DNA from 3 places in the Faecalimonas canis genome. Region 2 is predicted to be linked to each of the others. Evidence: a T-box and tRNA genes for the amino acid it is inferred to sense, from the RefSeq annotation. Region 2 holds a T-box; the other regions hold tRNA genes.
What was found. The T-box of region 2 lies ahead of proS (proline--tRNA ligase). A T-box ahead of a tRNA ligase gene usually reads a tRNA of that ligase, here a tRNA-Pro.
Positions count from the first base shown of each region.

Region 1 (10,414 bases), on a different contig from region 2:
TGGCAGAGATGGGAAAATATACTCGACACCGATAAAGGTTTTCATTGCGGAACTATTTTTCATGATTTACGGAAACCATTTGAACATGGAGGAGGTGGCTGTCGATGAACAACAATATGCCTTCTCGAAAAGATTTGCTACATTTAATTAATGTTGCCAGTTTTGCTGTAGATGATGTGAAATTATTTTTGGATACACATCCCGAAAACAAAGAAGCTCTCGCTTATTTTCAGGAATATAACGCAATCCGCACACAAGCATTAGAAGATTTTTCGCGTCTGTACGGACCTCTCACTCTAGATTCAATCACTACTTGCAACGACTACTGGAAATGGATTGAAGAGCCATATCCATGGCAGGAAGGAGGATGCTAGTTTATGTGGAATTATGAAAAAAGATTACAATATCCCGTTAAAATTACACAGACAAATCCAAAAATTGCACAGATTATAATCAGTCAATTTGGTGGTCCTGACGGCGAACTCGCTGCCTCCATGCGATACCTTTCTCAAAGATATACGATGCCTTACAAACAAGTGACAGGAATTTTGACCGATATCGGCACGGAAGAATTAGCTCATATGGAGATAATTTGTGCTATCGTATATCAACTGACAAAAAATCTTTCCGTAGAAGAAATAGAAAAATATGGTTTTGACAAATATTATGTCGACCACACACTTGCATTGTGGCCACAAGCAGCAGCCGGAACACCTTGGACTGCAACCTATTTCCAATCAAAAGGAGATCCTATTACAGATTTACACGAAGATATGGCAGCAGAGCAAAAAGCGAGAACAACATACGATAATATTTTGCGTCTTGTTAAAGACCCTGAAGTGTGTGACCCAATTCGCTTCCTACGCGAAAGAGAAATCGTTCATTATCAGCGTTTCGGTGAAAGTTTAAGAATTGTTCAAGATAATTTGGACAGCAAAAACTTCTACGCTTTTAACCCTGAATTCGACAGAACCACAAATTGCAATTGCAGAAGATGATACAATGCAAAAAGGAATGTTATCTGCATTCAGATAACATTCCTCTAAAAATAAAAGCGGGTGATGGGAATCGAACCCACGTATCTAGCTTGGAAGGCTAGTGTTCTACCATTGAACTACACCCGCAAAATCGGGGTGACAGGATTCGAACCTGCGACCTCCTGGTCCCAAACCAGGCGCTCTAGCCAAGCTGAGCCACACCCCGCTATATAACTGTTTGTTTCAAGCAGGATTTATAATATCATTTCTAACAGAAAAATGCAAGCATAAATTTTACTTTTTTTATTCTTTTTCAATCATTTTTTCCACCTGTCTGAATTGACGGTTGAATTTCATTTTCCCTACATCATAAGAAAACTTCTGAATACAATTGATACTCTCATTCTCATTATTTCCCAACATAGTATTCTCTTTCTTCTTTAACCGAAATATTTTTTTGACAGGACGGTATTTCTCATCAAATTCAATACTGACACCGGATAAGTCATATGAGTCTTCTATTACCATAGTGGATATTGCATATAATTCCTGTTCAAACCATTTCAATTGTGTTTTATCTGCAACCTTTATATGATAATTACTGTCCTTTACTTCTTTTGTACTTAAATTTAATCGGGTAACAGAGGACAGATACGATTCTGCGTATAATTCAGGATACATTTCTCCATCCGCCTCATAGATTTCCGTCCCCTCTTCCCCAAAACTTACACCAATCGTATTTTTTTCCCGATATTTTGGTAAGCCCCATTCCACATTTCTCGGTACAACTGCTTTTTCATCCTGAAATGCAAACAAAACTGAAGACTGGTGATAATTTTCCCCCAATTCAACTTTCATATAAGATTCCTGTTTGAGAATATCGTTTACTTTTTCAGAGGAAACACCTTCTTTTTGGCAGGCAATCGTAAAAAAAGATATACAGACCGCCACGCCTAACATTACTATTTTTTTCATATTTTCTCCTTTATTTCAAATAATCTTTCGGGGATTTATATTTTTCTTTATACTGTACCCGTTCCGGACTTTTCCAGATTTTCTTTAAACTTCGTTTGAAATTATTATCCAAGTATGTCTTTTTTCTGCTGTCCGCAGGGGTTGCCGGAAGAACATCCAACCGATAGTGTGCATCATTATAATCTGCAGGTGCGTAATTAAAAGATTCACTATTTACCACTTTCTTTTTCTCGGATTTCTCTATATTTTTGTATGTTGCCGGTTTACTTTGCACCTGATTACTTTTTGTTTTTTTCAAAACATCCCACTCCGTCACAAAACTGCCTGTTTCTGTATCAATAATAAATTCCGATAATTTATTTGGAGTTAATATTTTATCATATCTCTGCTCCTTAAATTTCTCTTCTTTTTCTGTTTTATTGTGATGTCTTGACGGTTCACCATAATATAATTTCATATTAAAATTTTTTGCATAGGCTTTTAACCTTTCATAATCTGTTTTACCTTCGTAATATCCCCGAACATATTCAATATTTTGTTTGTCAATATACATTCTGAACTGGTGAATCACTTCACTATCTAAATTCTTTTTCTTACAGGCTTTTCTGACACACTCCGCATAATCTTCTAAAAATGCAGAATGAGGCGCCATTTCCGGTGCAAATCTATCCCCCTCTCCAAACTGAAGCATTCCGTTATTATCCATATATCCCCCCATTTGTTCGATAACAAGCAACGCTTTTTTCTTGGGCGAAATCTTACTTTCTTCAAACATATACGTATATACATCCGAACCTATTTGACGGGCAGATTCATAAATCCTCTCTATTTCCTGCAAATACTCGTCCTCCATAACATTTTGTGCCTCATAGCCATTCGCCCCAAACAGATTAAATTTCGTATTAACCGCTTCCATATAAGCCAGAACCGCACTTTTATCCCAACCGTATTCTTTTGTTAATTCTTCCCCCTGATAGAGAAGGCTTTGGATAAGATACCTGCTTCTCGCCCGTAAAATGTTTGGAAGTTCTGTTACATAATCTTCAATCGTAATCTCTTTTTCCGGAACAAGATAACTCATCTTCTCCTCAGTTTCCCTCATTTTAACCTCAATTTCAGTTTCCGAAACATACCTGTATTGCTGTGTCATTTCCTGTTCCAAATATTCCAACTGTTCCATCGACAGAATAGTCGACTGAAAATGAAATTGAATCTGCACCGGCCGATATTTTTCGTCAAATAAAATATCCACAGAATCCATATCCGCCTCATCACCGTTTAACACTTCTGCAAAAATAAGTAGTTCCGAAAAATATTCTACCTCCTGCTCTTCCTCTATATGAACAAAATAATTTTCCTCTTCAATCCGTTCCTTTGTAAGTTGTAACGCCAAAAAAGGTTCAAAGAAAAATTCTATATCCAACATGGAAGACACAAGTCTGAAATTATCATATTTTTCACTTCCCCTATATTTACCATAATAAACTTCCACATTTTCATCTTCACGCAAAATAATCTGCTTTTGCTCCTCGAAAGGCTCAATTAATGTTTTTTTATTCGGAATGTCGTAGAAAATCTTCTTCCCCAAATAGCATTTTCCTAAAGAAACTTCTATGTAATTCTCATTCTTCAAAATATCTTCATACACTTCAGGGACAGCCTCGGTTGCCCGAACTGCCCCTGCTTTTCCTATGCAAAACATACAGATTATACAAATCCCTGCCACAATCCATTTTTTAGCATTCATTTAATTACGCCTCAATTTCTCCGTCAAATCCTAAATCATCTAAAATTTCCATCGCTGTTTTTACACAATGCTCACAGCCGTCTATTCTGACATTTTTATCTGCCAGACTTACTTTATAATCCAGTCCCGCTTCGTTCATTGCCTTTTCAATTCTTTCCACACATTTTTCACAATGCATTCCTTCTACTTTAATTACTGTCATTTCTTTTTCCTCCTATTATTTCATTAGTTTTTGAATAATTTCACATAACTCATCAACCGCTTCCACTCTTCCGTCCTGAATATCTTCTACCACACAGGAATGTATATGGGACGCCAAAAGTTTTTTGTTAAAACTGTTCAATGCCGATTGTATGGCTGAAACTTGCGTTAAAATATCCACACAATATCGTTCTTCATCCACCATTTTACGAATTCCCCGTACCTGTCCTTCAATTCTGTTTAGTCTGTTGACTAAATCTTTGTATTCTTTTGTTTCCCTATGTTTTGTTCTCTCACAACACTTATCTTCCATTGTATTTTCTCCTTCTGTAAAGTGCTATAATTTTAATCTGCGAAGTCTTAACGCATTTCCTACAACAGATACGGAACTAAGCGACATGGCAAGTCCTGCAAAAATAGGATTTAATAATGTACCATTTATAAGATACAGTGCACCGGCCGCAAGTGGAAGCCCACAGGCATTATAGAAAAATGCCCAAAATAAATTCTGTTTAATATTACGGATAGTCGCCTTACTTAAACATATAGCCTTATAAACATCCTGCAAGTCCGACTTCATTAAAACAATATCACTGGAGTCCAGTGCAATATCGCTTCCGCTTCCGATTGCCATACCTACGTCAGCCTGCACAAGAGCAGGAGCATCGTTAATTCCATCTCCTACCATCATGACACGTTTTCCTTCTTTTTGCAACTCTTCTACGACACTTACTTTATCTTGAGGGAGAACCTCCGATACAACTTTATCCACTCCGACTTTGTGTCCAATATAATCGGCAGTCAGTCGGTTATCTCCGGTAAGCATATAAACTGTAATTCCTAAATTCTTTAACTCCTTAATTGTCTCTTTGCTCGTTTCTTTAATTGGGTCTGCCACACTGATAATTCCGAGTATCTTTCTGTCAGCAATAACAAACATTGGTGTCTGCCCTTTCCTTGCTATTGCCTGTGCTTCTGTTTCATTTTCTCCAAGATTAATTTCTAATTCTTCACAAAGTTTCTTATTACCGATATGATATTCTATTCCACCTAAAACCGCTTCTATACCCTTTCCTGTAATACTACGGAATTTTTCCGGATTATCCAGTTTTAATCTTCTCTCTTTCGCTTCTTCTACAATCGCCTGTCCAAGAGGATGCTCTGAATGTTGTTCACATGAAGCTGCAATCCTCAAAAGTTTTTCATCTGCTTCATTACCGAAAATTCCCATAACTTTTGGTTTGCCTTCTGTAATCGTTCCCGTTTTGTCCAAAACAACCGTATCTACTTTATGAGTTGTTTCCAACGCTTCACCGCTCTTAATCAAAATACCATGATTTGCTCCAAGACCTGTTCCGACCATAATTGCTGTCGGTGTGGCAAGTCCTAATGCACACGGGCAGGCAATAACAAGTACAGAAACAAAAATCGTAAGTACAAATGCCAAATCATGCCCTAAAACTGCCCAAATCACTGATGAAATCACCGCTATCGCCATTACGGTTGGAACAAAATATCCCGCTACAACATCTGCCAATTTAGAGATAGGCGCTTTTTTTCCCTGTGCCTCCTCCATTAATCTGACAATTTTTGCAAGTGTCGTTTCCTCACCAATACGGGTTACTTCTACCTGAATTGCTCCCTGATAATTTATGCTTCCACCGATAACCGTCATTCCTTTTTCTTTTTCCACAGGAATACTTTCCCCTGTCAGCATAGACTCATCAACCGTCGTGTTTCCATCCACAATCACACCATCAAGTGCAATTTTACTCCCCGGTTTTACTAAAATAATTTCTCCTGTTTTAATTTCTTCCACAGGAACTTCTATCTGCTCTCCATCTCTCAAAACAATCGCCTTATCCGGCGCTAATTCCATAAGTTTACGAATCGCCTCGGATGTCTTTCCCTTACTTCTGCCTTCCATATATTTCCCTACCATAACAAGCGTAACAACAATGGCTGCTGATTCATAATACAGATTATGCACACTGGAAACATCTTGTGGAATGCGGATTGTCATGACAAGACTGTATAAAAAAGCACTTCCTGTTCCTATTGCAACGAGCGAATCCATATTAGGATTTCCCTTAAATAAACTTTTAAATCCGACAAGATAAAATTTTCTTCCATTATAAAGAATGATAATTGTCAAAATACATTGTGCCAACGCAAAATTTAGCGGATGCGCCGACATATCAATCCCTTTTGGAAGCGGTAATGTTATTGGAAGCATATGCCCCATGGAAATATAAAGTAACGGAATTGCCAAAATCACATTTGTAATCAAATGACGTTTCGTCTTTTTAATATTTTCCTGTAATTCATCTTTCTCATGCTGTTTCTCCTCTTTGCTCTTTTCCACATCCGGTTCCGCTCCAAATCCTGCTTTTTCTACCTTCGCAATAATTGCTTCCTGTGTAAGCAGCGTATCATCGTAGGTAATTGTCATTTTTCCAGTAGTCAGATTGACATTACTTTCCTTTACACCATCTAACTTCCTCGTCACTCGTTCTACCGCACTGCTGCAGGCAGCACAACTCATTCCGCTTATTGTATATTTTTCTGTTTTCATTTTTTCACACCCTTTCGTATACCCTATGGGGTATATGAAAATGTTATCACTTTACATTTTTCGTGTCAAGAAAAACATAAAAAGAGCAGACTGTATTTTTCTACAATCCGCTCTTTTACCCTTGCTATTGTCTTCTACCTAATGTAATTTCAACTGTTTCCTCTTCATAAGTACCTTTATCGGCAGGTACCTGCAATGTTACTTTTACTCTCTCGCCTACTTTATAATATTGAAGTTGTTCCTGTAAATCCTGCATGGTATCAATTCCTACACCTTCAAATCCTGTGATGATGCTTCCTTTAATAATTCCAGCCTTGTCTGCTCCTCCTCCTTTAACAACTTCTGAAACAAATACACCTTTTTTCATATTATACATCTTAGCGCTTTCTTCTGTTACATCTAACCCTGTAATTCCTAAATATCCTCTCTGCGCCTCTGATACTTTTGTTCTTGTTTCTTTATTCATTAAATTTTCCAATAAATCTTTAATATCTGAAAGTGGGATGGCATATCCTATTCCTTCTACCGCCTCTGCATTGATTTTTACGGTATTAATTCCGATTACTTCGCCGTTAGCATTCAATAATGCTCCACCACTGTTCCCCGGGTTAATTGCCGCATCCGTCTGGATTAATTTCCCTTTAAATCCTTCCAGTTCTCTCTCTGTAGCGCTGACAATTCCTGTTGTAACGGATTGTCCATATCCCAATGCATTTCCAATGGCAATCGCAGGCTCACCTACATTCAATTTAGATGAGTCCCCTATTGCTGCAATAGAGATTTTTTCCAATGTATTACTTTTAATTCTATTCAGCGGAACTGCAACAACTGCAACATCTCGACTTGCATCCGTTCCTTTTACGACACCTTCTACACTTTCATTATCAATAAAAGAAACTGTAAGGCTTGTACTATTTTCAACAACATGGTTATTGGTTACAATCAATAATTCTGTATTATTTTTTCCAATGATAATCCCCGAACCACTGCTCTGGCTTTCCTGCAACTGCGTACCGCCAAAGAAACTTTGTACTTCCTGCACACTCATATTTGTGATAGATACAACCGAAGGCATTGCTTCTTTTACGATTTCCGTAACATCTGAGGTAACCGTCTTTGTCGAACCATTTACCTTCGTTGTGTTTACCTGTGTCGTTTCTTTTGAAGTTGTTTGGTATCTTCCGAATAATCTGTCTGCAATATAATTACTTGCCTGATATGTCCCGCTTGCCACAATACCAAATAAGACAGCAAGCCCTACACATGCAACCACTTTCATCCAGCCTTTACCTCCCTTTTTTTTCTTCGGCTTTGGCTGTACAGGAGGCACATTATTTCTCGGTGGAATATTTCCTCCCATCTGATATGTTTCTCCGATATGCGACTCTTCTTTCAAATGTTCACTTTCCGTTTTCTCTTCTGTCTGCACATTCTCGCTAGAAACTTCCTGCATCGGCTCAGTTGTCTGTACAACTTCCTGTTCTTTCTCCTTTGGCATTTCCTGCAAAACAAAATTCACTTCGCCATTTGGCATTTCCTGATTTTCCTTATTTTCTTCATTTCCCTGTCCTAATTTATATTCATTATCCATACCTGTCAGACTCCTTTCGTTTCTTCTTTATAAGCATTATTGTAAATAGAAATTGTGTTTAAATTGTGTTTATTCATTAAAAACTTTTTGAACTCATTTTTATTAAAACTTAAAAAGGTGAAATGCCCATTGGCATTCCACCTCTTTTATTAATCTAAATCAATAAAATCCATATCAAAATCATCATCGTCATCATCAAAATCGAAATCTTCAAAATCATCATCATCGAAATCTTCTTCGTCTAAATCTTCCGAATCAAAATCTTCCATGAAATCATCTTCTTCATTTTCAAATCCATTGACAAATTCTTCCTCAAAGAAATCTTCTTCCTGCTCTGTTGCCGGAACTTTCTCTTCAACTTCTTTCTCTTCTGCAAAAGAAACTAGTTTATCATCATCTTCTTCATCATCAAAATCTTCTACATCAATATCATATTCTTCATATAAATCATCAAGTTCCAAATTGCGATGACGAAGTTTAATTGCAAGCACGATAATAATGATAATAAGTAAAAGTATTCCTAAACCTGTACATAAAATTACTTTGGAAAGATTTTCTGTAATAAAATTATTTAACTTACTTACTTTTCCTGTTGTCTTATCTGTTTCATTTACTTTGTTTGTAACATATCTCTGATAAGATTCCTGTGTTGTATCATACTGATAAAATTCTTTTGTTCCATTGCTGTCCATAGCATAAACAAGATAAAATCCTTCATTCTTTTTATCCTGCCAAGCCGGAAATTCATGTTCATTTACAGTTAATTTTACTTGCTGGTAACCTGAAGGTACTTTTATCCCTTTACTTTTTTCCAACAAAACAATTGACGTAGATGGAGATACAGTTACCTGTACATAAGGAGAAAATGTTGCATCTTCTTCATTATATAAGAAGAAATCTCCTTTTCCTTCTGCATCAACTAAATATCCTAATGTAATGTTTCCATTTTCCTGACGTACAAACTTGCGTTCTCCACCATCATAAGACAACTTTGTTTCTACGAATCCTACCGGAATACTTGTTGAAGCAAATTCTTCTGAAAATTGATAAGATTTACCGCTAATTGTAATTCCACTCTGATTAGCATCTCCACTATTTTCTCCCTGAGGCTGTTCAGGTGTCGCTGCCGGAGGATTTGTTCCTTCTGCAATCTGAATAGTTGAAGTTCCATTTACACATTCAACTGCTTCTCCGCCTGTCACTGTTCCTGTAGAATCTGTTACTTCAATTTTAGTTGTTCCGACTTTTAGCGCCTGAAATTTCATTGTAAAACGAATCTTGTTCGTTCCGTCACCTTTTCCGGAAAATTTCAATACACCGTCAGATTCTTTCGTCACACCATTTCCTTCTTGAAAAGCCAACGATGACGGGTCGTATTTTAACGTAATATTAAAACTTTCCAGAGAACCGCTTCCTGCTCTTAACGCACAGGCTACTTCTACGGTTTCTCCTGTCTTTGTCTGTAAATCAGTAAATGAAACTCTCCCTGATGCCGCATAACTCATCACTGAATACATCGGAATTGTCAGACATAATGCCAGCATAAACGCCGCTATTTTCTTCATTATCTTCATGTACTTTTCCTCCATTAATTCACTTATCCTTTTTATTGCATAGTATTGTCAAAGCGCATACTTTAACAAATATCATATCCTCTATAATACACTTTTTTCATAAAAATGTCTACTTTTTTTCTTCCTCAGACACACCGTGGCTACTTTTGGAAATATCCGCATTCGGATCATTTAGTTTTTCTCTTGTAATACCTGTAAGTGTTTCAATCTTTTCCGCAATAGATTTAACTGTTTCCGAAACTTCCTTTTCTTCTTCATTTGGATATAAAAACTTGTGCAATTCCCGTACATTTTCAACCAAACCTACCGGAACAATAACGCTTCCCACCTTATCCACTCTTCCATTCATGGATTCCATTGGAAATCCCGTTGTTTCCGTCAATTTATAATCCAACGCACCGGATGCCAATCCGATCATATCGGCCAGCGAAAAGCTTGTGGAAATCTGTGGAAATACTTTATTAATCACTTTATTAATTGTTTTTATATCCATCGTTTTCGCTTTTTCCACTACTTTTGAAATAACTATCTGCTGACGCTCCGCTCTTTTATAATCGCCGCCTACATTTTTACGGATTCTCGCATAAGTAACAGCCTGCACTCCATCTAATTTCAGCGTTCCGCCATGTGTCAAATGAGTTACCTCTTTTCCGGTAACTGTTCCTGTTTCATCAATATAATTATTAACTTCTTTCGCTTCCTGCTCCGTCACTTCTACTTCTATTCCGCCGAGCAAATCAACAACATCTGCCAACGCTTTAAAATCAACTGTTA
Region 1 is NZ_BAAHSI010000008.1:86,644-97,057, forward strand. Features, by position in the region: gene ACYPXO_RS02725 (spore coat associated protein CotJA) at 1-108, shown strand, start outside; gene ACYPXO_RS02730 (spore coat protein CotJB) at 105-374, shown strand; gene ACYPXO_RS02735 (manganese catalase family protein) at 378-998, shown strand; tRNA gene ACYPXO_RS02740 (tRNA-Gly) at 1,054-1,124, opposite strand; tRNA gene ACYPXO_RS02745 (tRNA-Pro) at 1,129-1,203, opposite strand; gene ACYPXO_RS02750 (hypothetical protein) at 1,281-1,952, opposite strand; gene ACYPXO_RS02755 (DUF3114 domain-containing protein) at 1,963-3,699, opposite strand; gene ACYPXO_RS02760 (heavy-metal-associated domain-containing protein) at 3,704-3,901, opposite strand; gene ACYPXO_RS02765 (metal-sensing transcriptional repressor) at 3,917-4,213, opposite strand; gene ACYPXO_RS02770 (heavy metal translocating P-type ATPase) at 4,238-6,475, opposite strand; gene ACYPXO_RS02775 (S1C family serine protease) at 6,600-8,066, opposite strand; gene ACYPXO_RS02780 (cohesin domain-containing protein) at 8,216-9,640, opposite strand; gene ACYPXO_RS02785 (LCP family protein) at 9,750-10,414, opposite strand, start outside.
Region 1: it has a tRNA-Pro gene. The T-box ahead of proS (proline--tRNA ligase) is inferred to sense a tRNA for this amino acid. The anticodon was not compared.

Region 2 (10,414 bases):
TTTTCTTACTTTTCTCAATTCTCTATTATGCCGTATATACTCCTCTTCCAAATCATTTCCTACCAATGCTTTCCAATCTTCATCCGGCATTTTCATCAGTAAATGTATTCTCGCAAGATTTTTTGTCGCCTCTAAAACTTCCGTTTCTCTCTTCACGTCACACTCACGTCCCAAATACCACTTTTTCAGTACATAACGTGTCCCGTCTTCAGCCTCACTAACAAAGTTCCCTTCTTTATTGATAAACATATTGTCTACCCGTTCATATCCTCTATTTATCATTTGAGTTGTAAGTGTTTCCAACGCCGGAATTTTTTTCTCCGAGTAAACGGTTTCCTTAAGCAAGAGTACCCCCTTATCCGTTTCGCATAAAATAGCTCCTCTTACTCTTTTCGTTGCACTGACTTCTATATCATATTGCTCCAATACATTTAAACTATATTCTTTCATGACTCCCCCTACATTTTCTGTTTTGCTCTTTTAACTGTATGAGGAAGTATTATAAAGTAGAACAAAATCTATTGTACAAGTCAGATTTTTCCACTTTCTTTTACATAAAGTTTTAATAGTTCTTCATTATTATATTCAGGGTTATCCAAAACTAACTGTAATAATTTATTCAACATTTCTCCAATTTCTTTCCCCGGTTTCATTCCAAGTTGAATTAAATCATCTCCCGTAACAGAAAGAGTTTTTAGAGAAACACACTGCCCTTTTTCCTGTATTTCTTCAAAACAATCTTTAATTCCGTCAAGATTTGCCAATTTTTCCGTACGCTGATATTCACTCTGTGCCAATGTATCCGCCATACGCACTTCCAAATAAAACGGAAATAAATCTTCCCCGATAACATTTACCGCATGTCTGACATTTTTTGTCCGTGCAGGCATTCTGTAATCGTGGTGTTTTACCAGTTTTGTCACTTTTCGCAACGTATCATTATCAAATTTCAATCGTTTCAAAATCCTCTTAACGATTTTTTCACCTTCTACATCATGATATTTAAAATGAGCAACTCCGTCCTCATCTATTGTTTTCATCATCGGCTTACCAACATCGTGCAATAACATTGTCAGCCTTAAAATTTTATCCGCTCTAATAAGTGTGAGTGCCTTAATCGTATGTTCCCCGACCGTATACATATGGTGCGGTGTTTCCTGTTCTGTTGACATCATCTCATCAAATTCTGGCAAAATCACTTTCGTAATACCAAGTTCATATGCAAGACGAATTCTCTCAGGATTCGGAGAAACAAGCATTTTCACCAATTCTACCTGTATTCTCTCCGCACTAATCTGTTGTAATGTGGGTGCTAACGCCACAATTCCCGCTTTTGTTTCTTCCTCGATGGAAAATCCAAGCTGTGCCGAAAAACGAACCGCCCTCAAAATACGAAGTGCATCCTCGCCAAATCTTTCTTTTGCATTGCCGACACATCTAATCACACCTTGTTTTAAATCTTCCATACCGCCAAAAATATCGACAATTCCCTCTTCTTCATTGTATGCCATTGCATTAATTGTAAAATCTCTACGTAACAAATCTTCCCGCAGACATCTTGTAAACGTTACCTGTTTTGGATGACGGTTATCCTCATATTTTCCATCAATACGATATGTCGTCACCTCAAATCCTTCTTTTCCCATTAATACAGTAATTGTTCCATGCTCAATTCCTGTATCAAAAGTTCTCTCAAATAATGCTTTCGTTTCCTCCGGCAGAGCCGATGTAGTAATATCCCAATCTTCAGGCTCTCTTCCCAAAATGGAATCTCTCACGCATCCGCCAACTGCATATGCCTCATAACCGTGACTTTTCAACGTATGAATAATTTTTCTTACTTTTTCCGGTAATGTAATTTTCATTTTCTTTCCCTTTCCTATTCTCCCGCAGACCGAATATGTTTTTTCACTTCATCTTTTTTCATCACTTTTCCAACAGAAATCATTTTTCCATCAATCATCAGCGCCGGCGAAGTCATCACACCCAGTTTAACAATTTCCATGAGGTCTTCCACCTTTTCTACTACTGCCTCCACGCCCGTTTCATCTACTGCTTGCATAACGTTATCATATAATTTATCACATTTATCGCAACCTGTTCCAATCACTTTAATATTCATCTTTTTCACCCCTAGTTTCTCAACTTCATTTCCGTGTCATTATATTTTGCCCACAATTCAAAAATCTTTTTAATAATGGCCGGTCCAATTTTGGAAATAAACACAACCTGTCCTTTTTCTAACGCATCCGTCTTTTGAAAATCCACTTTTTTACCAACCAAATCTACCTGTTTCCAGCCTTTATCCTTAAGATTTACAAAACCCTTTGCCCTATATAAATCCGGTGCGATCTCTTCCAAAAAAGAAAGCAAGCCTTTTTCATCCACTTCCTGCTCTATCTCCATAAACAGCGTCTTCGGCTTTGTTTCTTCCGTATTTGTCGTTTCCTCGCCTTCCGCCCACTGATATAACAATAAATCTTCGTCTAAAACAGATAACTCCAAATCTCCATTTGCACTCTCCACAATTTTGCAGACAGGATTAATTTTTCTAATAGTTTTACAAAGATTGTCAATTTCTTCTGCTGTGATCAAATCTGTTTTTGTAATTACCGCCAAATGACAATGCTTTAATTGCCGATACACCGTTTCCAAATCATCTAACTGTGACAAAAAATTTACTCCGTCCACAAAGCAAATCACACCTTTAAATTCATACTGTTTCCCTGACACCATTTCAGCTGCTCTTAATATTTCTTCCACATTGGACGGATCTCCCAATCCGGAACTTTCCACAAATAATTTATCAAATTCATGCTGTGCCATTTCACTCAATGCCTGTACAAACTGTAATTTTAAACAGGAACAAAAAATTGATCCCCTATTAATTTCCACCATTTTAATATCATTGTGTTTCAAAATTTCTCCGTCAATTCCCAGTTTTCCAAATTCATTTTGAATCACTCCAATTTTTTCCCCCTGTAATTTTTGTAAAATTTTCAACAAAACCGTTGTTTTTCCCGCTCCCAAAAATCCTGTAAGAACATACAATTCCATTTTCTATCCCTTCTTTCTCTATACTATCAAAAACGAAATTCCATTGAATAAATATCCGACTAAAATAATTCCTATCGACACAATTCCTATAAATACGCCGAGAAGTTTTGGTTTAACCGCCTTTTTCAACATAATCATTGATGGAAGCGACAAAGTAGTGACCGCCATCATAAATGACAAAATCGTTCCCAATCCCGCTCCTTTTAAAAGCAGTGTTTCCGCTACCGGAACTGTTCCAAAAATATCTGCATACATTGGAATACCTACAATAACCGCCAGCAGAACAGAATACCATTTTTCTTTTCCTAATATACTTTCTACCCATACCTGCGGAATAAAATTGTGAATAATCGCTCCAATTCCAACCCCGACCAAAATGTACGGTGCAACTTTCTTAATCGTTTCTAACACTTGGTCTTTACCATACAAAACTCTCTCTTTTATTGTCATCTTGTGCCATTCACCTGATACATTTCCCGCATTTCTAATAAATTCTTCCACATATTTTTCCATATGCAGTTTCTCAATAAATATTCCGCCAATCACGGCAATAAGAAGTCCAAACACCACATAGATTACCGCAACCTTCACTCCGAAAATACTCATCAAAAGAACAAGTGAGCCTAAGTCTACCATCGGTGAAGAAATCAAAAAAGAAAAAGTAACGCCTAGAGGAAGACCTGCTCCGGTAAATCCCATAAAAATCGGAATAGAAGAACAGGAACAAAACGGGGTAACCGTTCCAAGCAATGCCCCGAGTATATTACCGCCTATTCCTTTAAATTTACCTAAAATCTTTCTGCTCCGCTCCGGTGGGAAATAACTTTGAATGTAAGAAGCAATAAAAACCAATACAGAAAGTAAAAAGAAGATTTTTACGGTATCATAAATAAAAAATTCTATCGCCTCTCTCATCTTTTTCCCTCACTTTTTTCAAACATTATTTTCCCTAAAACATCATACATATCCTGCAAAACCTCTTTATTTAAGGAATAATGTGTCCATTTCCCTTCTTTTCGCGGAATGACAAGTCCCACATCACACATCAACTTCATATCATGAGAAAGTGTAGGCTGTGTAACATGAAATTCTTCCTGTATTTTACAGGCACAAAGTTCACCTCCCGATAACATATGGATAATTTTTAATCGCTTCGGGTCCGAAAATACTTTCAAAATCCCTGCATATTTTATATAATCCATTTCTGCGTTTCCCCTTTATATATAGATTTTTTTCTATGTATAGAATACTCCTCACATAGAAAAATGTCAATATAAAAAGACACCTCAATATGAAGTGCCTTTCATTTTCTCTATTCTAGTATGATTTTCCCCAGTAAACCATATGTTTAGCAGGCTTACCACAGCAGATACACACGTCTGATAACTGTTCCTGTTCAGGCGGAATACAACGTGAAGAGGCTCCTCCTGTCTGTGCTTTGATTTCGTCCTCACAAGCCTCATCTCCACACCACATTGCTTTAATAAATCCACGGTTTTCTTGGAATTTTTCAATCATTTCATCCATAGTAACCGCTGTGTCAATGTGTGAATCAAGGAATTCTTTCGCTTTATCAAACATATCTTTCTGAATTTTTTCTAAGATTTCCCCTAATTTTGTTGTAATTTCATCTAAAGATACGACAATTTTTTCTCTTGTATCACGGCGTACAACAACAACCTGATTATTTTCAATATCTTTTGGTCCTATTTCAATACGTGTTGGGATTCCCTGCATTTCCTGTTCGCTGAATTTCCATCCCGGACTCTTATCTGAGTCATCCATATTAACCGAATATCCCGCTGCCTTTAATATGTTCATAAGTTCTGTTGCTTTTTCAAGAACACCTTCTTTATGCTGAGCAATTGGAATTACTCTTGTCTGAATAGGAGCAATTCTTGGCGGAAGAACAAGACCGCTGTCATCTCCGTGTACCATAATTAGTGCACCAATCATTCTTGTTGTTAATCCCCAAGATGTTTCGTATACACTGTGTAATTCATTATTTTTATCCAAATATTTAATGTCAAATGCATCCGCAAATCCGCTTCCAAAGAAATGGCTTGTCGCTGCCTGCAATGCTTTTCCGTCATGCATCAACGCCTCAACCGTATAAGTATCTTCTGCTCCTGCAAATTTTTCACTGTCTGTTTTTTTACCTGCAACAAGAGGGATTGCAAGACTTTCTTCAATAAAGTCTTTGTAAATCTTTTGCATTAAAATTGTTCTTTCTTCTGCTTCTTCATATGTCGCATGAATTGTGTGGCCTTCCTGCCATAAAAATTCTCTCGAACGAAGGAAAGGTCTTGTTGTTTTTTCCCAACGCAGTACAGAACACCATTGATTCCAAATTTTGGGAAGATCTCTGTAAGACTGTACTGTTTTGCTCCAATGGTCGCAGAATAATGTTTCAGATGTAGGTCTGATACACATTCTTTCCTGAAGTGGTTCGTTACCTCCATGTGTAACCCATGCAACTTCCGGTGCAAATCCTTCAATATGATCTTTTTCTTTCTGAAGAAGATTTTCCGGAATTAACATTGGAAGGTATACATTTTCTACACCTGTTTCTTTAAATCTTTTATCCAAGTCTGCCTGCATTTTCTCCCAGATTGCATATCCGTTAGGAAGATAAACCATGCAACCTTTTACTCCTGTATAATCACACAGTTCCGCCTTACTTACTACGTCTGTGTACCATTGTGCGAAATCCTCATCTCTTGAAGTAATCGCTTCTACAAATTTCTTTTCTTTTGCCATAGCACTCTCTCCTTTTACTACTTTATTTGATAGTTTACGGAAACAAAAAACGCCGGATTTTTCGTTCCCTAAAGGGACCGAAAAACCTCGGCGGTACCACCCTAATTAATTATGATAACATATACCTGTTTATCATAATTCACTTTCTTCCCTTTAACGCAGAGATACGTTGTATTTTCATACAAAGCTCGAAGGCAGGTTCTATATAGCATCCGTAGAAATATTCCACCACAAATTTCCTCTCTGTAACTTCTTCTATATATACTAATCCTTTTCATCGCCAATCTGTATAACTATTCGTAATTTTACGGGAAACACGCATCTTTGTCAAGTCCGTAACCCGAAAGATTTTATACTTATATTATAGAATTCCTCTGCTTTTCTTTTGAATATTTACCTGAGCCGGCATTGATTTGCAACCGCAAATCCTTTCATTCGGATTTGCGGTGAATAGATTTGAATTTTTGATAAAATATTATTTACATTTTAGAAATAAATTCATCTAAAGATTTTGACTTAGCTGCTGTTTGTATCCTGCATTTTAACACTTCCTGATCCCGTTCTTTAAAAAATTTTTCCTTAAGTTCTTCAGGTACTTCTCCGAAATTTTCCAAAAACATTATTAAAGATTTTACCATTCCGGCATTTTCCCCTTCTTTTCTTTCATCTTTCAGCAATTCTTCAAAAAGCATATATTTTTCCTCCATTTCTCTATTCTGCTTAATATGCTTCACAAATTCCTGCAACTTCCTTACATACTCATCTTGAAAATCATTCTGACTTTCTTTTAAATCTGCTTCTACAAATTTTAGAAAACGTATAAGTTCTTTCGGCACTTCCTCATCGTTACGTCCTTTTGTACTTAGGAATACAATATTTCTTTTATCTTGCAGTCTTACCTTTTTCGTTTCTTTACATTCCATTTGAAAAGTATATTTGTATTTCTTTTCTCCAAACGGATCAAAATCACAAATAAAAATAACATAACTATTTGGAAGTTCAGCATACTCTGAACCGGATAATAGCATCTCCATATCCATCTGACTTTGGTAATATCTGCTTCTCAATCCCAAGGAACTCTGACTGGATACCTGCATCTCCACATTGTAACGAGTATTATTTTCATCTTTCGCATACACATCTAAACGAACTCCTTTATACTCGGGATAATACACGATATTCTTCTCTGTACTGACTTCCACATGATCTATTTGTATTTGTAATGCTCTCTCCAGAAAGCCTTTGCAGTTTTCTTCATCTAACATTACCGCCGCAAACATAAAGTTGTCTTTAATTGTAAGGTTCTTTAATTGTTTCTTCATCTAAACTCCTCCGTTTACAGAGGAATTCTATAGATTATATTATAACAAACTTCTCACAAGATCGCCATGCCATTTTACTCCAGTTCAAACACCATTTCCTTTTTTGTCTTCGGATGCGTAAAACTAAGTCTATAAGCACAAAGGGCAATCTTATCCCACTTCTTTCTTTCATAGTTGCCAGCATTATATTTTGCATCACCCATAATTCCGCAACCGATATTTGACAACTGTACCCTTATTTGATGATGCCTGCCTGTTTCTAAACAAATATGTAAGACTGCAGTTCCATTTTCTCTTTCTTCCTTTACCTCGTAATGTAAAACCGCCCGTTTCGCCCCCATTTCATTTTCATCACATATCCGCGATGTATTAGAACGCTTATCTTTTACCATATAATTAGTAAGCGTCCCCTCTTTCTGCGGAGGAACTTTACAGACAATTGCCCTGTATTCTTTTCCAAACCCTTTTTGCTGCAACTGTCTACTCAATTCTTTTGCTGCAAAAGGTGTTTTTGCAAACACGAGTAGCCCTTCTACCATTTGGTCTAAACGGTGTATAACAGCAAGATACGGCTCTTGCTTTTTTACTGATTGCTGATACAAATAATTTTTCAGCAGACTTACCATATCTTTTTCACCTATTCGACTTGTCTGTGTTGCTATCTTAGGCAATTTATGACAAACGAGCAAATACTCATCTTCATACAAAATATAATCTTTTATATCCATTCTTCTTCCCCTTTATTTTTTATCTATTATACACAATTTATATAAAAAGTGCCACGAAACCATCTTCTGATTTCGTGACACCTTATCATCCTTAAACCTTATACAACTTCCGGTTCTTCCCGTAACGCTTCTTCATATTTTGCTAAAATTGTACTCTGTATTCTTTCTCTTGTTGCAGAGTTAATCGGGTGTGCAATATCTCTATATTCTCCATCCAATGATTTCTTACTTGGCATTGCAATAAATAACCCTTTTTCTCCTTCAATAACCTTTATATCATGTACTACAAATTCTTCATCCATAGTAATTGACACTACGGCTTTTAATTTTCCTTCTTTTGTTACCTTTCTTACTCGTACATCTGTAATCTGCATATCTTTGGCCTCCTTAATTATAATGTATATCTCTGATTTTTTTCTACTACAACTTTTATTCCGCCCTCACCTATATATCGGGTATTGGAGCGAATTGTATCTCTACTTTCCACAATACAATTTTCAATGTATGTATTATCTCCAAGATACACATCATTCAGAATGATTGAGTTCTTAATAATACAATTATTTCCAACAAATACCTTTTTAAATAAAATAGAATTTTCAACCGTACCGTTTATAATACTTCCGCTTGCAACTAAACTATTTTTTACAATCGCTCCCGGATTATATTTTGCCGGCGGTAAATCACTCACTTTAGAATATACTCGCGGTAATTCATGAAAGAAATACTCACGCACTTCAGGTTTTAGAAAATCCATATTTGTTTTATAATAAGCTTCAACTGTTGAAATATTGCTCCAGTAATTTTTTATCTTATATCCGTAAATTTTCTTTACGTTCTTATAACGAATTAAAATATCCGTTACAAAATCATAATTTTCTTCCTCTGCCGCTTTCTCAATCAAATCAATTAACTGTCTTCTGCGAAGAACATAAATTCCTGTAGAAATTGTTCTTGATTTTGCCAGCATCGGTTTCTCTTCAAATTCTTCTATCAGACAATCTTCATTCATCTTGATTGTTCCATAACGTCTTGCATTATCCCCCGGCTCTAAATCTTTACATACCACTGTAATATCAGCCTGTTTTTTAATATGATATTCCAAAACTTCATTGTAATCTAATTTGTAAACTGCATCCGCTGAAGTAATGATAACATACGGTTCATGCGATTTTTTCAGAAAATCAAGATTTTGGTGAATAGCATCCGCCGTTCCTCTGTACCAGTAACCGTTATCTTTTGTAATGGTAGGTGTAAATACATACAGACCTCCCTGTTTTCTTCCGAAATTCCACCATTTCGATGAATTCATATGTTCGTTTAAAGACCTTGCATTATACTGTGTCAACACTGCCACTTTCTGTATATTAGAATTAGTCATATTACTAAGTGCAAAGTCAATACATCTGTAACTTCCCGCAACAGGCATTGCCGCAACCGCACGTTTATTCGTCAGTTCTTTCATTCTGTTGTTGTTACCACCTGCTAAAATAATACCTACTGCTCTCATACCTATCTTTCACCTGCCTTTATTAATGTTTCACCACTTTCAAGCACTCCACCTATGTAATCTTCTTTTGATGTCACACCACTAATGGCGGTATTTTTCCCAATCTGTACATCTGACGGAATTACGCTCTTTTCTCCTATTGTGACTAATCCCGAATTATAAATATCCGGCCGCATTTTATTCGGCTTATCACTTCCGATTCCGATAGTGACGTTATCCTCGACTTTTACATTTTCGGCAATAATCGCCTTGTCCACTACACAATTCTCGCCGATTTCCGTTTCATTCATAATAATGGAATCCCTTATAATCGTTCCTTTTCCAACCCGCACTCTCGAACCGAGAATGGAATTATGTACTTCACCGTAAATACTTGCACCATTACATATAATACTTCTCTCTATTGCAGACTGATCTGAAACGTAGTTCGGCGGAAGAACTCCTGAATTTGTATAAATTTTCCAAAATTCTTCATACAAATTAAACTCAGGAATAATATCAATCAATTCCATATTTGCTTCCCAATATGAACTTAACGTTCCGACATCTTTCCAATATCCATTGTATTCATACGCAAATAATCTCTGATTCTTACCATGACAATATGGAATAATATGTTTTCCGAAGTCACAATTCGGCTGACTTGACAATTCCTGTAATGCCTCTTGTAATACAGGCCAACTGAAAATATAAATCCCCATAGAAGCAAGATTACTTCTAGGCTGCGCCGGTTTTTCCTCAAAGTCTTCAATTTTACCCTCATCATCTGTAATTACGATTCCAAAACGGCTTGCTTCCTCTAATGGTACAGGCATTGCCGCTATCGTAACATCCGCATTGTTTTCCTTATGGAAATCAAGCATAACTTCATAATCCATCTTGTATATATGGTCGCCGGACAAAATCAACACATAATCCGGATTATATGCACTCATATAATCTAAATTTTGATAAATGGCATTAGCCGTTCCTGAATACCATTCACTGCTTGTACTTTTTTCGTACGGCGGTAATACAGTTACCCCTCCTACATTGCG
Region 2 is NZ_BAAHSI010000017.1:4,191-14,604, forward strand. Features, by position in the region: gene ACYPXO_RS05625 (CotS family spore coat protein) at 1-450, opposite strand, end outside; gene ACYPXO_RS05630 (CCA tRNA nucleotidyltransferase) at 531-1,865, opposite strand; gene ACYPXO_RS05635 (thioredoxin family protein) at 1,880-2,122, opposite strand; gene ACYPXO_RS05640 (CobW family GTP-binding protein) at 2,134-3,057, opposite strand; gene ACYPXO_RS05645 (permease) at 3,076-3,972, opposite strand; gene ACYPXO_RS05650 (ArsR/SmtB family transcription factor) at 3,969-4,259, opposite strand; gene proS (proline--tRNA ligase) at 4,375-5,817, opposite strand; T-box leader at 5,887-6,104, opposite strand; gene ACYPXO_RS05660 (Rpn family recombination-promoting nuclease/putative transposase) at 6,297-7,139, opposite strand; gene ACYPXO_RS05665 (RluA family pseudouridine synthase) at 7,214-7,867, opposite strand; gene spoVG (septation regulator SpoVG) at 7,966-8,241, opposite strand; gene glgD (glucose-1-phosphate adenylyltransferase subunit GlgD) at 8,259-9,377, opposite strand; gene ACYPXO_RS05680 (glucose-1-phosphate adenylyltransferase) at 9,380-10,414, opposite strand, start outside.

Region 3 (10,414 bases), on a different contig from region 2:
TTAATAATCGGAAAAATATTTTCACTGTTAATAGAAAGATTTCCGTGTTTTGCTCCCATTTATAACAACTCCTTTTTCTTTTATTGCCTAACAGATATATTAATACCCTTATTTTTAAATGTCAATAGAAAATTAGCACTCATTCAAAATGAGTGCTAATAAAATTATAAAGAGTATAAAGTTTTTCTAAAATATGCTATTCCACACTCTTCAGCGATTCAACCATATCAATCTTTTTCAACTTATAATACATTACCCAATTGACAAAAATTGAAAATCCGAATGTAAATAACAGCGCAATTACATAACTTATAAAATTGATATTTCTTCCAAACATTACATCATCGATTTCCACTGTGACAATAACGAACCGATGAAGCAGATATCCTAAGCCGCATCCCGCAATTGAACCTATTAATGTCAGCAAAATATTTTCCCTGTAAACATATGCTGCCACTTCTCCGTCATAAAATCCTAAAACTTTAATTGTCGCTAATTCTCTCTTTCGCTCTGTAATATTAATATTATTCAGATTGTATAAAACAACAAACGCAAGCATTCCCGCCGCCACAATGAGAACGACAATAACACTGTTTAATGTTTTCAGCATATCATCAATACGGGTGCGAAGACTGTCTGTATACTGCATATTCATTACTGCTTTTGTTTCCAACATATCTTCACCAATCTGTAAAGTTGTCTTTTCATCCGTGTTTTTCAATTTGTAGAGTTCGCTATTAAAGGAAGGCGTTTCGCCGTATAGTTTTTCATACGTTCCTTTCGTCAGATAAATATAATGTCCCATATAGTTTTCACAGATTGCCGTAACGATGATTTCTTTTTTCTGTCCGTTCTCATCTTTAATAAAAATTTTATCTCCAGCCTCAACTTCCAATGTTTTTGCCATTTTTTCAGTTAAAACCGCACCGTCTTCCGTAAGTTTATATTGTTCATCCGTTTTTCTGTCTTTCAAAGCAACAAAATCATCAAACTTCTTTACATTTGAAGGAACATATAAATATACGTCTTTCTCCGTGCCCCCTTTGCCGACTTTGACATTTTTCATATAAATCTTCAGTGAATCTTTAATTTCATTCTGGTTCTTTTTATAAGTTTCCAATGCCTGTTTTTCCTCTTCAGAGGCATCTTCATTTAACAGCGCCTGTAAGTTATACTGTTGTATTTCTTCATATTGAATAACACTTATACTGAAGATAGAGTCTTTTAATCCGTATCCGACCAAGATAAGCGCCATACAGCCTCCAATTCCAAATATTGTCATGAAGAATCGTTTCTTGTAGCGAATTAAATTTCGGATTGTCGATTTCCAAATAAAACTAAGTCTTTTCCAGATAAACGAAACTTTCTCCAAAAATACTCTTTTTCCCTGTTTTGGCGATGGCGGACGCATAAGTACTGCCGGCTGTTCTGCCATTTCTTTATAGCAGGCGAGTATTGTTGCAAACATTGTACAGGCAACCGCCGCTATTGTTGCCATAACAGCATATTTTACATTATACGGAATAACGATATTCGGCATATGTACATACATAATCTGATAAGCAAACACAATTACATAAGGATACAATTTCTCTCCAATCAAAACTCCTGCAATACTTCCGCCTACAGTAGCAATCAACGCATAATTAATATACTTTCCTGCAATTGCAAAACGGCTGTATCCTAATGCTTTCATCGTTCCTATCTGTGTTCTCTGTTCTTCGACCATACGAGTCATCGTTGTCAGACTGATTAATGTCGCCACAAGGAAAAAGATTAGAGGGAAAACTTTTCCAATTGCCTTAATTCTCTCTGCGTTATCTCCATAACCGCTGTACTCCGGAAATATATCTCTATTGTTCACATACCATTTTGGCGTTCCAATCGTTTCAATCTCTTTTTTTGCATCTGCAATCTTCTTCTCCCCATCAGAAATTTTTGCTTCCGCTTCTTTTTTTGCTTTGAGGTACTCCTCTTTTCCTTTTGCCAGTTCTTTCTCACTTGTTTCAATTGTAGATTGAGCCTTCTCCAATTCCTTTTCTTTTACAACTAATTCTGCTTTCCCCTGCTGCAGTTGTCTTTCTCCTGAAGTAATCTGCACCCCTACTTTTTTCAACATTTCTTCGTTGCGTGCAACCTCTTTTTTTGCCTGACAGATTGCATTTTGTCCTGTCGAAAGTTTCGTTTCAATTTCTTTCAACTGACCTTTCAGCACTGATAACTGCCCTTCCATTTTCTGTATGGCATTTTCCAGCATCGCCTGTTGCTTCTTTAACACCTCTATCTGTGCCTGCTCCTCAGGAATATCGGGATTCATACTTTCTATTTGTTTTTGAATAGCAATATACTGATTTTTCTGTTCTGTCAAAGTTTTCTCCAGCGTCTGTATAGCACTCTGCAATGTTTTTATTCCCTGCTGAGCTTCTGCATACTGCTTTTGAAACTCTGACTCTTTCTGTACCAAAGTTTTCTTTCCCTGTTGCAACTGACTTACGCCTGTTTCATACTGCTTCTTCGCCGTCAAAAGTTCCGTTTCTTTTTGAGAAATCGTTTTCTTCGCCTTTGCAATAGCATTTTTTCCGCCTGTCAGTTGTTTTTTACCGTCCTCCAATTGTTTTTCACCATCGGTAATCTTTTGCTGTGCAGACTTCAACTCTTCTTCCGTTGTCTTTTTTGCCTTATGCAAATCCTTTTCTGACTGGGAAACTTTTTCCTGCGCCTCCGACACAATCTCTTTTCGTCTTTGCCGGCACTGAATACTTTCAATTTTCTCTACCTTCTCAGTCACTTTTTCAACTTTAGTTTCGTATTCCTTCGTAAACGCAACCGCCTCTTTTGCCCCTTCAACTTCTACCAGACATTCTGTATACACATCTGTCGAAAACGTTTCCGGAGATACTATCATAAATCCGCTTACTTCACCTGTACCAATCATGCTGCTTCCTCTCTCGAAGGAAATGTAACATGTACTGCTTCCTGCACCAACAATCTTGTAAGAAGAATGTTTAAGCGTCTTATCCAAGCCTTCATTTGTCCCCGACTCTAGTTTTACGGTATCTCCCACTTTATATCCCGCCATTTTCATAAAATCAATGTCCATAAAACATTCATTATCTTTCTTTGGCATTCTTCCTTCCATCACATCTACTTGATTCATTGTAGGAAGTTCTGACATAATATGTACAACTTTTTCACTGTCCTTCAACTGACATATGGCATCCGTACTATAGCCGTATTCTACCTTTTTCACACCCTCCACCTGTCGAATGGCGTCTATGTCTTTCTCAGTCAATCCAAATGTACTTATCACTTTCATATCCGCCAAATGATGTTCATCAAAATATTCATCCGCAGAAAATCTCATATCCGGCTCTGCCGCACGTATTCCCGAAAAAAAGGAAACTCCGAGAGCCACAATGAAAAAAATCGATAAAAACCGACCTAAACTCCGTCTTATCTCCATATAAAAATCTTTTCTCAATGCTTTTTTCTTCATCTTTATCTACCACTCAATCTCTTCTATCGAAACCGGATTTTTGTTTTCTTCTATCTTTGAAACTTTTCCATTCTTTATATGAATCACTCTATCTGCCATCGGCGCTATCGCTGAGTTATGAGTAATTAAAATAACTGTCATTCCTTTTTTTCTACACATATCCTGCAACAAAGTCAGTATCGCTTTACCCGTATTATAATCCAACGCTCCGGTTGGCTCATCACACAATAATAACTTAGGATTTTTCGCCAACGCTCTCGCAATAGAAACTCTCTGTTGTTCCCCTCCCGACAACTGTGCCGGAAAATTATTTAGTCTTTCGCCCAATCCTACTTCTTTCAGCACACTCTCAGCATCAAGAGGGTTTTTACAAATCTGCAATGCCAATTCTACGTTTTCCAACGCAGTCAAGTTAGGAACAAGGTTATAAAACTGAAAGACAAATCCTATATCATCTCTTCTGTACGCCGTCAATTTTTTCCCGTTGTATTTCGTTATATCATTCCCATCAACGAGAACTTCCCCACTTGTCGCCGTGTCCATTCCGCCGAGAATATTTAAAACTGTCGTTTTACCTGCCCCACTTGCTCCGACAACAACCGCAAATTCACCTTTCTGAATTTCAAAATTAATTCCTGCCACCGCATGAATTTCCACTTCTCCCATTTTATATATCTTTTTTACATCTTTCAATTCTACAAACGCACTCATTACAAAGCCTCCATTTTGCCGAAACCTCTTGTTTCTTTTTTTCTATCCTATTATAATAATACCATTGTCTTGACAAACACAACAAGGAAATTTTCTATAAACTATTAAGGAGAACAAATGTATGAAGAACTTACGAATTATTCCCGTAACAAACGAGGAACTTGTCTATTCTCTCTGTGCCGTAACAGAAGAACTCCTAGACTCTCCTCTTCTTCCCGAAAGTATATGCGAAGATATTACTAATGACTTTGAATATTTCCTATTATCTTATGACTATACTTTTGCGGGGTTTTCAAAAATATTTGAATCTGATAAATATTTACAACTCAATACCATTCACATTCACGAGGATTTTAGAAGAAAAGGAATTTTCTCTTTGTTATTAGAAAATTATATTGAACTCTGTCATTTGCGAAAACTGGACAAAATTATTCTCACCTGTGATAAGCAAAATCAGAATGCCATAGATTGCTTTAAACATTTAGGTTTTCAGGAAACACATAAAGAAGTGTCAGTTTCTCCGAATGTCATTATGGAATTATCTATAAAATAAAAGTATGTTTCACATACCTTCATTCTATAAAAAAATCCAAAACAATCTGCTCGTCACAGCGGATTGTTTTGGATTTTTTAACCTCCTAACGTCACATCTTGCTTATCATACCATTGTATTGCCAAATCAAATTCCTCATCTTTATAATCCGGCCACAAATTTTCTACAACATAAAAATCTGCATACACAGATTGTATCGGAAGCATCCCGGACAACCTTCTCATGTTCCCCCAACGAATTACCAAATCTATCCTCGAAATCTCTTTAGAATACGCACCTTCTCCTCGTGCAATACCGGATAAATCCCAATCCCAACCGTAATTCACCAAGAAATTAACTTTTATCTCCGGTTTTCCAATTTCTTTTCTCGTTGTATATTCCCGAAGTTCTTCCGGAAAATTTTCAGATTCTCTATTTCCTAAAACCAAAAGAGAAACATTCCCCTCTTCTTTAATAAATCGCAATGCATCCACACACGCTTTTTTGAAAGCTTCTTTTTGTTCCCTCGGTCTTCGGCAATTATCCGTTGTAAATCCATAATAAGTAATTTCCGAAACACCGTATTCTTTTGCTTTTCTTAACACTTGTACACCGGGTATCAGTCCACTCTGATAACCGTCCTTTTTCTCCATTTTATGCTGTACCGCCCACCGTCTGTTTCCATCCGGTATAATTGCAATATGTTTAGGAATTCTCATGTTTACCACCACCTTATCTATTCTAAGTGTTGCCATGAGATAACGATCTATACAAATAAAAAATAAGTTTTCAGATAAAATAACATATCATATATTATCTTATCCAAAAACTTATTTCTAAAAAATCGAAGTGACGTGATTCGAACACGCGACCTCTACGTCCCGAACGTAGCGCTCTACCAAACTGAGCCACACTTCGAGAATAAAGAACTACGGAAAAGGGATTCGAACCCCTACAAACAGAGTCAGAGTCTGTTGTGCTACCATTACACCATTCCGCATCAATACTATATTTAATTTTCAAACTACGGAAAAGGGATTCGAACCCCTACAAACAGAGTCAGAGTCTGTTGTGCTACCATTACACCATTCCGCATTACTTGTTGTGTAGTAACTGAACCACACAACAAATTATTATAACAGGTTTTTTTTAAAAATCAACTATTTTTTAAATATTTTTTATTTTTTTATCCTTCTTCCAACTCTAACGTTTGACATCTGCCATATTGCTGCACAAAATCAATAATATAAGAAGAAACTGTTACTGTGATAATTGAAAAAACAATTCTTCCAACAGGAATATAACTTAATGATAATATCAACACGGTGAAATCTGTAAACATATATGCTCTGGACAAACGCCAATGTGTTACCTTTGAAATAGCAAGTGCCAGTGCATCATCTCCTCCGCTTGAACCTCCCTGTCTGACAATAAGTCCTACTCCCACTCCGACAAAGACTCCTCCGAGTACTGCCGAAACAAATGGATAGGCAGATAAATTTGGTAAAATCGGTGGGAACTGTTCCCAGATTTTAAAGAAAAATGAAACACTCATTGTAGAAACAACTGATATTTTTATAAAACGTGCTCCTAAAAATTTATAGGCAAAAAGATAACAACTAATGTCTAATATAGGCGTGATAACAGACGGCTTAAATCCAAGCCAATGATTTATGAGAAGCATCGTTCCTATAACTCCTCCTTCAGTCACTCCTGTCTGCTGATGTATGTTATAAATCCCAAAAGAACAAATAACCGCTCCGATTACAATATAAACAATCTTTCTCCATGATAATCCATCCATAATCCGTTGGACGATTGTTTCCGTCCATTTTCTATTCATTTTTATATCCTCCTTTGCAATTTATCATAAACCTTAGTATAATACTAAGGTCAATACTTTTTTCAAAGGAGAATACTGATTATGAAAAAATATTACCATATCGGAGAAATTTCTAAATTATATCATATAGGTACAGACTCCCTACGTTACTATGAATCACTCGGTATACTCTCACCCATAAGAAGTGAAAAAGGCTACCGCCTTTATAGTTTAAATGACCTTTGGCGACTGAATGTCATTCGAGATTTACGCAGTCTTGGATTTTCTATGGAACAAATAAAAACATATTTGAATAATCGAACCGTTCATTCAACCGAACAATTGCTTACCGATGAACTGTCCGTTATTACAGAAAAGTTAAATACACTTACTAATTTAAAGGAAAATGTAGAGGAACGTCTTCGCACCGTTCAAGAAGCAATTTTGCAGCCTATCGGAGAAATCCGAAAAGTACACTTAAAACGAAGATATTGCCATGTCATCCATTCTCCATATAAAACAGATGAAGAAATGGATATGCTGATTAAACAACTGCTAAATAAAGATGAAGACAGGCTATATATTATCGGCAACAACAGAATTGGTTCTTCCATACCTATGGAAAGCATTGAAAAGAAATTATTTTGTGACTATAGAAATGTATTTATAATAGATAGAAACGGAAAAGAATACATAGAAGAAGGGAATTACCTTACTGTCTGCTACAAAGGAAAGAACAAACAAAATGCAGTTTATATTCCAAAATTACTGCAATATGCAAATGAGCATCATCTCAAACCTTCAGGTCCCATTCGAGAATTACTCTGGATTGACATTCATCAGTCAAACAATACGGAAGAACATATTACAGAACTGCAGGTGCGCTGCCTATAAAGGTAACGCACTTATCCGTTCCAAAGCCCTTTCCGTATCCTCTTTACTTCCAAATCCCGTCAACCTAAAATATCCCTCTCCTGCTGTTCCAAATCCGATTCCGGAAGTTCCGACTACATTTGCAGTTTTCAAAAGATATGTAAAAAAATCCCATGATTTCATATGATTAGGAGTTTTCAGCCAAACATATGGAGAATTTTTTCCGCCGACAACCGTATAGCCTAATGCAGATAACGTTGTCTGTATTTGTCCCGCATTATTCATATAATATTTTATCTGCTCCTCAATCTGTTTTTTTCCTTCTTTTGTGTATGTTGCCTCTCCTGCCCTCTGCACAATATAGGACGTTCCATTATATTTTGTTTCCTGACGTCTTGCCCAAAGAGAATGCAGAGTTACTCCTTTTATCTTAATCTCTTTCGGAATAACCGTTGCTCCTAGCCGTATTCCCGTAAATCCCGCCTTTTTTGAAAAACTTCGCACTTCAATGGCGCACATTCTCGCTCCTTCACACTCATAGATTGTATGAGGTACATCTTCTTCCGAAATATATCCTTCATAAGCACTGTCATAAAAAATAATCGCCCCAACCTGATTTGCATAATCAACCCATTCCTGCAACCGTTCCTTTTTCATCACTGCTCCCGTAGGATTATTAGGAAAACAGAGATAAATCATATCTGGAACACGTTTCGGTATTTCCGGCAGAAAATCCGTTTCTTTTGTACATTCCATGTAAATAATATTTCTCCACCTATCCATTTTTAAATCATATTGCCCCGCCCGTCCTGCCATAATATTAATGTCCGTATAGACAGGATATACCGGATTGCAAACCGCCACTTTATTTTCCCTGCTGAATATTTCCTGCAAATTTCCTATATCACTTTTAGCACCGTCTGATATAAAAATTTCATCTTCGCTTATATTACATCCTCGTTTTTTATAATCATTTTCCGCTATAGCATTCCGTAAAAATCCATATCCCTTACTGCTTCCATATCCCCTAAATGTTTTCTTTTCCCCCATTTCTTCTACTGCCTTTTTCATTGCTTTGACAACAGCCGGCACAAGAGGAAGAGTAACATCCCCTATGCCAAGTTGTATCAATTCGGCTTGTGGATTTTCCTTTTTATACTCTTCCGTTCTCCTTCTCACCTCCGCAAACAGATAATTATGAGGCAGTGATAAATAATTTTCATTTATAGCAAACATACATCAATTTCCCCCTCAAATACCGTTTTCGCTTCTCCTGTCATAAATATGTGGTTGCTCTCTTTATCCCACTCAATAAATAAATTTCCACCGGGCATATTTACTTTCACGCAGTTATCCACATACGTTCTCATCATACAAGCAGCTGCAGCTGCACACGCACCTGTCCCACACGCCATCGTCTCCCCTGTTCCTCTCTCCCTCACACGCATTCTTATTTTCCCTCTATCTATTATGGATACAAACTCTACATTAAACTCTGTGAAATCCTCCCATTCTTTTATGTCCACTTCATCCACATCATCTACATAAACAACCAAATGTTGATTATCTATAAAAACATAATCTGAACTATATTCTGTTTCGCCTATAATAATTTTTCCGTTTTTTTCTCCTACACTCACTTCCCCCATATCTGCAACCATCATATCTATATCTTTCTTTGGAAATATTTTAGTTTCTATTACCCTATTATAAGTTTCTATTTCAATTTTTTTATTTCTCACAATTTCGTGGTCGTATACATACTTTGCCACACATCTAACTCCATTTCCACAAAGTTTTCCTTCCGTTCCGTCCGCATTATACATACGCATTTTCACATCTGCTTTCTCTGAAAAATCGATAAAAATAACTCCGTCCCCTCCTACACCAAAATGTCTGTCACTCAGTTTTCTTACTAATTCAGAAGGATTCTCTATTTTTTCATTCATCGCATTTATATAAATATAGTCGTTTCCTAGTGCCTGCATTTTTGTAAATTTCATTCTTATCTCATTCCCTCTTACCTTTTATCACTAAAGTATGTTCACAGAAATAAAAATATGTTCACAAAAAAGAAGAGGGGTGATTCCCTCTTCAAATTCCATCTTACTTTTTAGAAATGGCGTCAATAGCATCTAATTCTTCCTGTATAAATGCTGTATTTTCTACTATCTTTACATTTTCACGAATTTGCTCAGATGAAGACGCACCAATCAATACACTTGTCACATCTCCGTCACGGATCACCCATGATAATGCCATTTGTGCCAATGTCTGTCCGCGCTCTTTTGCAATTTCATTTAATGCTTCAATCTGCTCAAGACGTTCTTTCGTAATTGCACTTTCTTTCAAAAATCTTCCGTCTTTTCTTATTCTGCTGTTCTCAGGAATACCATGCAGATACTTATCTGTCAAAAGTCCTTGTGCCAGCGGACTGAAAGCAATTAACCCACATCCGTTTTCCGATGCAAATTTTTTCAATCCGTCATCTTCAATCCAACGGTCGAAAATGGAATAGCGTACCTGATTAATAATAAATGGGCATTTTAATTCTTTTAAAATTTCCATTGCCCTTTTCGTTGTTTTTGCATCATAATTAGAAATTCCGGCATACAATGCTTTCCCCTGTTTTACCGCCGTATCAAGTGCCATCATACTTTCTTCAAGTGGAGTTGCCGGATCCATTCGGTGATGATAAAAAATATCTACATAGTCTAACCCCATTCTTTTCAAACTTTCATCCAAACTCGACAACATATATTTTCTGCTTCCCCAATTTCCGTAAGGTCCGTCCCACATTTCATATCCGGATTTTGTACTGATAACCAGTTCATTTCTATATGGTTTCAGTTCTCCGTTAATAATCTTGCCAAAATTTTCTTCCGCACTGCCATTCTTCGGTCCATAATTATTTGCCAAATCAAAATGCGTAATACCGCAGTCAAATGCCGTTTCACACATATCTACCATATTTTCAAAA
Region 3 is NZ_BAAHSI010000010.1:40,602-51,015, reverse strand. Features, by position in the region: gene htpG (molecular chaperone HtpG) at 1-59, opposite strand, end outside; gene ACYPXO_RS03245 (ABC transporter permease) at 197-3,496, opposite strand; gene ACYPXO_RS03240 (ABC transporter ATP-binding protein) at 3,503-4,207, opposite strand; gene ACYPXO_RS03235 (GNAT family N-acetyltransferase) at 4,329-4,760, shown strand; gene ACYPXO_RS03230 (undecaprenyl diphosphate synthase family protein) at 4,838-5,458, opposite strand; tRNA gene ACYPXO_RS03225 (tRNA-Pro) at 5,584-5,657, opposite strand; tRNA gene ACYPXO_RS03220 (tRNA-Gln) at 5,669-5,739, opposite strand; tRNA gene ACYPXO_RS03215 (tRNA-Gln) at 5,764-5,834, opposite strand; gene ACYPXO_RS03210 (YitT family protein) at 5,926-6,588, opposite strand; gene ACYPXO_RS03205 (MerR family transcriptional regulator) at 6,664-7,455, shown strand; gene ACYPXO_RS03200 (LL-diaminopimelate aminotransferase) at 7,450-8,670, opposite strand; gene dapF (diaminopimelate epimerase) at 8,658-9,437, opposite strand; gene ACYPXO_RS03190 (aldo/keto reductase) at 9,541-10,414, opposite strand, start outside.
Region 3: it has a tRNA-Pro gene. The T-box ahead of proS (proline--tRNA ligase) is inferred to sense a tRNA for this amino acid. The anticodon was not compared.